DNA from 2 places in the Desulfitobacterium dehalogenans ATCC 51507 genome. Region 2 is predicted to be linked to the other one. Evidence: predicted binding sites of a transcription regulator. Region 2 holds the regulator's gene; the other holds the start of a gene.

Region 1 (3,423 bases), 2.0 Mb from region 2:
CACGGCATACGATAGCTACACCGGTCTTTTCGTCTCCAGTCAGCTGGAGGCTGTCGAGAACCTGGGCAGCATCCACTAAAGCGCAACCACCACCGGCTACGATACCTTCTTCAACGGCTGCGCGGGTTGCAGCTAAAGCATCTTCGATGCGGAGTTTCTTTTCTTTCATTTCAACTTCTGTTGCAGCGCCTACTTGAATTACAGCAACACCGCCGGCTAATTTAGCCAAACGTTCTTGAAGTTTTTCGCGATCGAAATCAGAAGTCGTTTCGTCGATTTGCTTTTTAATGGCTTCCACACGGCTCTTAATATCATCTTGAGAACCGGATCCTTCTACAATGGTGGTTTCTTCTTTAGTTACGCGAATTTGACGAGCACGGCCCAGCATATCAATCGTAGTGTTTTCCAGCTTTAAGCCAAGATCTTCGGTAATGACGGTACCACCGGTGAGAATCGCGATATCTTCCAGCATTGCCTTACGGCGATCACCGAAGCCAGGAGCTTTTACGGCAACGCAGGTAAAGGTTCCGCGAAGTTTGTTCAGAATGAGAGTAGCCAAAGCTTCACCTTCGATATCTTCGGCAATAATCAGAAGTTGACGGCCGGCTTGAACGACTTTTTCAAGAACGGGGAGGATGTCGGCGATAGCGCCAATTTTTTTATCGGTAATTAAGATGTAAGGGTCATTTAAAACAGCTTCCATCTTATCGGTATCAGTAATCATATACGCAGAGAGATAGCCCCGGTCAAATTGCATACCTTCTACAACTTTAAGCTCGGTAGTCATTCCTTTAGCTTCTTCTACGGTGATTACGCCGTCTTTTCCGACCTTTTCCATAGCATCAGAAATCAGAACGCCGATGTTATCATCGCCAGCGGAGATAGAAGCTACTTGAGCGATGGATTCTTTGCTTTCAATGGGCTTAGCATTGGTTTTAATATCATTGACAACCGATTCAACAGCCTGCTCAATGCCCCGTTTGATACCCATAGGATTAGCACCGGCAGCCACGTTCTTTAAACCCTCACGAATAATCGCTTGAGCCAATACGGTTGCAGTGGTGGTTCCATCCCCTGCTACATCATTGGTTTTGGTTGCAACCTCTTTAACAAGCTGAGCACCCATATTCTCAAATGGATCTTCCAGTTCAATTTCCCGAGCAATGGTCACACCGTCATTGGTGATCAAAGGCGCGCCGAATTTTTTGTCCAAAACCACGTTACGACCTTTAGGTCCGAGAGTTACCCGGACAGATTCAGCCAAAGCATTAACACCACGCTCTAGTGCACGGCGAGCTTCTTCATTGAAAACGATTTGTTTTGCCACCTGTAAGTTCCTCCTTAAAAATCCGAAATTTAAGACTCGATAAGTTAGAAAGCATTATGCAATGTCAAGTTTCCTAAGTAGATAAGCAAAGAGTATGTCCTAGCCAATAACCGCTAAAATGTCAGTTTCCTTAAGAATGAGATACTCTTGACCATCATACTTTACTTCAGTACCAGCATATTTGGAATAAATCACGCGGTCACCCACTTTAACATCGAGGGCAATGCGCTCTCCCTTTTCCACTTTTCCAGGTCCTACTGCAACGACTTCACCTTCTTGAGGTTTTTCCTTAGCCGTATCCGGCATGATGATTCCGCTTTTTGTCTTTTCTTCCATAGGGAGTGCTTTAATGACTACCCTGTCACCTAGAGGCTTAATGTTCATTGAAGAAAGTCCCTCCTTAAGAACTAAAATATTATTTTGCTATTGTTAGCACTCATTCCTATTGAGTGCTAACATCATACTATAATAATATGCAAGGTAGATGAAGAAATCAAATCCTGTCATTTGCATTTTTAAGAGATTTACAGTCGAAAACCTTCTATTTTCTCCTTATATCTGCTCCTTATTGCATCACTCTTAAATTGACAGAATATCATTGCTTCTACTTGCATTCACTAAGCACTATATTGACCAGTCCCCGGGGGGTTTATTCATTCTTTGGGCAAAAAACTATAATTTCATTTTAGAAAAAGGGATATCCGCCCCCTCAAAGCCAGATATCCCTTTTTCTATTGCTTCATTATCCCATACCTTTTCACACAGAAAATCATCAAAGGACTCCTAGCTTCTCATAGCGTTTGCGAATCTCTTCTATTGCTGAACCCAGAACAGCTTGAACCATAGAATGGTCAAGATTTAAAAGATAAATCTTTGTTTTACCGATCTTTAAACCAGAATCTGCATATTCTTGTTCAAAGAGGATCCCCTCTTTTAAAGCATGGCGAATAAGGTCTTTCACTTGTGATGTGGTAGCCCCTAGATGCTCCGAAAGAGCGGTCCTTGCTTTGGTAGAGGCAACATACGCCATACTTGACTGAAGCTGAGCCAGGATTAAGATTCCTTGCTCAAGATCCTTTTCTGCTTTATATTCCCGTGGCCGCTCCTGAGTGAGAAGCTCGCTGAAAAAATCCTCAGAATCACTAAAGGGTTGCAGCTCATGGTGTATACTTCCATCCACGCCGATGACCTTAACTTCTTTTCCCCAGGCTCTTATTTTACGAACTAAGGGCAAAAAATCTCCATCCCCGGTTAGAAGGAGAAATACATCAAAAGTCGTGGTACGGGTAAGCAAGATTTCCTGCGCTTCCAGTATGAGCTCCACATCCGCCGCATTTCGCCTTAATCCTGTGCTGGCGAAATTACTTTTTCCGTAGACATGACGCGTATATACATGAGTCTTCTCAAAGGAAGTCTGGGTACGCCAGAATTCCTCCCGATCAAAATTAGCATAGAGATAAATAGCGGATAGGACATAGTGGTTTCGTTTAGCGTACAATTGAATGGATTCCATGAGGATTTCCGGAGTTAATTCATAACCTTGTTCAAATAGTCCTGTCCATATATTTTCATAATCAACAAAAGCAATAGTTTTCAAAACCATATCACCCCATTTCCACTTCTGCTTACTATAGAATACGCAGGAAAAGGACAGGGGTGACAAGCTCAAAAAATATTTTCTGCTGAATATCTCTATTGATGAGTAGGAGCAGCGCACTCGCCGGCTTCGCCTTTGAGGATTTGAATTCCATGGGGCAGAGCAGGAACAAGAGCGGCCCAACACTCCTTACAAGCCTTAGGAGAACCCGGCATATTGATGATTAAGGTCTTCTTGCGCAAGGCGGCTACCGCTCGACTCAACATAGCCTTCGGGGTAATTTTATAGCTCTCATAACGCATTACTTCAGCAATACCAGGGACCATCCGATCCGCAACGGCGATAGTGGCCTCTGGGGTAACATCACGTAAGGAGAAGCCTGTACCTCCCGTGGTCAGAATAAGGTCCAAGCCATCTTCATCCACCCACTTTTTCATAGTTTGAGCCAAAAGCTCCTGATCATCCGGAAGGATGGCATAGAGAACGACTTCGCCGTCAA
Region 2 (3,423 bases):
ATAAAGGGCAGATTCACATTGGTGGTGCTCACTCCGGAAAGCTCCACTTTGGCTTTCTCTGCAGCTTCTTTTAAGCGTTGGAGGGCAACACGGTCTTTAGTCAGATCCACACCTTGATCTTTTTTAAATTCAGCTGCCATATAGTCAATCAGACGTTGGTCAAAATCGTCCCCACCGAGCTTGTTGTTCCCGCTGGTGGCTTTAACCTCAACCATTCCCTGAGAAAGCTCAAGAAGGGACACGTCGAAGGTTCCCCCCCCTAAGTCAAAGACCAGAACGGTCTGATCCTCTTGCTTGTCTAAACCATAGGCTAAAGCTGCAGCCGTAGGCTCGTTGATAATCCGCTTAACCTCCAGGCCGGCGATGGTTCCGGCATCTTTGGTAGCTTGCCGTTGGGCGTCGGTGAAATAAGCGGGGACGGTAATAACGGCCTCGGTGACCGTCTGTCCCAGATAAGCTTCAGCATCTGCTTTCAATTTTTGTAGAATCATTGCAGAAATCTCTTGGGGAGAGTAGTTTTTATCATCAATTTTCACTTTGTAATCCGTTCCCATATGTCTCTTAATAGAGAGCACAGTTTTATCCGGATTAGAAACAGCTTGACGCTTAGCCACTTGACCTGCTAAACGTTCTCCTGTCTTGGAAAATCCAACCACAGATGGAGTGGTCCGATTCCCTTCCGCGTTGGTAATAACGACGGCTTCGCCGCCTTCCATAACTGCTACACAAGAGTTGGTGGTTCCTAAGTCAATTCCAATCACTTTACCCATGTTCAATACTTCCTCCTTATCGCACCTAGCGGGACACTTTAACCATACTAGGACGTATTACTTTTTCTTTAAGATAATAACCTTTTTGGAGTTCCTCTACAACGGTGTTCTCCGGGTGTTCCTCTGAATCCACTTGGAGTACTGCCTCGTGTATATTAGGGTCAAAGGGCTGCCCCACCGCCTCAATAGCCGCCAGTCCTTCTTTGGCGAGAATGCTTTGCATCTGCTTGAAAATCATCTCCACTCCTTGGGAAAAGGACTTTATATCTTGAGTGGTCTTAGATGCCTCTATCGCTCGTTCAAAGTTGTCCAATACAGGCAGCAGCCCTTCCATGACACGTTCCGATGCATATTTGGCAAAATCCTCTTTCTCTTTTTGTGTCCGCTTGCGATAGTTGTCGAACTCGGCTTGTAACCGCTGAAGATGAGCATAGTATTCATCCGCTTGGTTCTTGGTCTGGTCAAGCTCCGCCTGAAGGGTGAGCACTTTTTCTTCTAAAGAAACATCCTGCTCCCGGGAAGATTCATTACTCATTTCGTCCTCCTGGGCAACTTCTTCTAGGATTTCTTCAACGGTATCCGTTAAATTTTCCTTAGACTCTTGAGCATTCTTATTTTCCCATTCGGTATGACCCGATGGAGGGGTTTTCCCGCCCCAATTCATCATTTCTGAAACCACCTCTCCTAGTTCCTTCGTCGTATAGTAAGAAGCTCAGTGAGCGTTCTTGTCATATAATCCACCATGGCTATAGCCTTCCCATAATCCATACGGGTAGGTCCAATCAAACCGATGGTACCCAAAGGCTCTCCGTCAATCCAATAGGTCCCTGTAATAATACTACAGTCCCGAAGTTCCTTTAGTTTATTTTCTCCACCAATGGTAACTGCCAGACCCTCTTTCTGGGGATGGAGCACTTTTATGATCTGATCTCCCTCTTCAAAAATCTGGAAAAGGTTTTTGATCTTTTCCACATCCCGGAATTCAGGTTGGTTCAACATGTTCAGAGTTCCACCCAGATAGACCTTATTGGATTCTTCAGGGCCATTGCTCAGAATAGCGGAAAGAAGCTCCAAAGCATTGTCGATCAGGAAGCGTTGACGAGTCAGTTCGCTATATATCTCGTGAAGCATATCCCTTTTCACTTCTTCCATAGAATGCCCACGCATCTTATGGTTAAATACGTTGGCAATTCTCTGAAGTTCCTCGGCCGTTACATTTTCTCCAATATCTACAATTTGATTCTCCACCACACCATTTTCCTTGACCACTACCATGATGGCTTTGCTGGGTTCATAAGGAAGGAAGTGTATCTGATTAAAAGCACTCTTCCCCTTGTCCGGCCCTATCACGATACTGGTCAAGTGAGTGAGCTCGGAAAGCAGTTTGCTGGAATGAGCAATGACAGTCTGAATCTCCGCAATCCTCTTCGTGGTCTCCTTTTCGATAACATCCTTTACATCATCAGTAACATTGGATTTCTCCATGAGGCAATCCACATAATACCGATAACCCGCATCCGAAGGAATGCGGCCTGCTGAAGTATGAGGCTGTTCGATAAGACCCAGCTCTTCCATATCGGACATTTCGTTACGAATGGTGGCCGGCGAGATGCCTAAATCAAATTTCCGAGCGATGGTCCTTGAACCAACCGGCTCAGCAGTATTTACATAATCCTGAACGATAGCCCGCAGGATCTTCTTTTTTCGCTCGTCCATCTGCATCAACATAACCACCTTTCCACCTTCGTTTTTCCTTTGTTAGCACTCGACCTCAATGAGTGCTAACGATTTATGATATTATAGTACCGCTCTCATTCTTGATTGTCAAGTATCAGGCAAGCTAAAAAAGGCCGTCCAAATTGCACTAAAAAAGAAAGCATCATAAATAGTAATTCCTATTTATGATGCCCATCTCACATGACTATTTATTTGCTGGGAATCAATACGAATCGTTTTTTCTAAGGCACTACTCTACCAAACTCTTGAGTTGCTCCTCTATAGCAGGACTGACAGCCCCCTGTCCACCAAAAATTACAATATCAGAAGGTTTTCTTACCTTTAGATAATTTTTGAGATCGGTACTTAGGGTCTCCCCTACCAAGATTAGAGGATCTTTCAATTTGGCTGAATAAACACTTCCGGCCAAAGCATCCGGGAAATCCCGACCAGTTGCTATGCTTACTCCCCGTCCGCTTGGGTCGAAGTATTGGGCAACGGCCAGGGTACTTGCATAACGATCCTGTCCGCCAATCCGAACGATGTTCTCTTGTCCCAGCCCGGTAAGCTGTGCCACTTCATCTCTGACTCCATCGCTGACCGCCCCTTGCAGGCCAATGATATACACCTTACTGGGGTTCCGCTGGAGTAATTCTTCCCTGATCTCATCCGGTATAGAATTGGGGTTAACGATAAGAAGAGGGAATTGTTGTGCCGCAGCAATACTGCTTACGGACAGGGAATCCGGGAAGCTTTGCCCTGAAGCAATGACCACCGGTCTGCCTTGGGTAACGTCCAGATGCTCGGAGATCCTGGCAGCCGTTCCATAGCGATCCGCCCCGCCCAAGCGTATGATATTGCTGAAGCCATTGTCTTTTACACTGTCTTCCACATATTGGCTTACCGCCCTGGTTCCTCCCAGGATATACACCGTTCC

What was found. The regulator HrcA, encoded in region 2, represses chaperone genes, less so after heat shock. The targets are predictions, from matches to a motif close to TGTTAGCACTCNNNNNNNNNGAGTGCTAACA.
Region 1: the regulator HrcA is predicted to act here: its motif matches at 1,755-1,785, upstream of groES (co-chaperone GroES).

Annotation. Positions count from the first base shown of each region.
Region 1 covers NC_018017.1:1,333,646-1,337,068, reverse strand. Annotated here, with positions in the region: gene groL (chaperonin GroEL) at 1-1,327, opposite strand, end outside; gene groES (co-chaperone GroES) at 1,427-1,711, opposite strand; gene DESDE_RS06460 (NYN domain-containing protein) at 2,100-2,924, opposite strand; gene DESDE_RS06455 (MogA/MoaB family molybdenum cofactor biosynthesis protein) at 3,020-3,423, opposite strand, start outside.
Region 2 covers NC_018017.1:3,670,854-3,674,276, forward strand. Annotated here, with positions in the region: gene dnaK (molecular chaperone DnaK) at 1-770, opposite strand, end outside; gene grpE (nucleotide exchange factor GrpE) at 796-1,437, opposite strand; gene hrcA (heat-inducible transcriptional repressor HrcA) at 1,455-2,492, opposite strand; gene DESDE_RS17795 (cell wall-binding repeat-containing protein) at 2,737-3,423, opposite strand, start outside.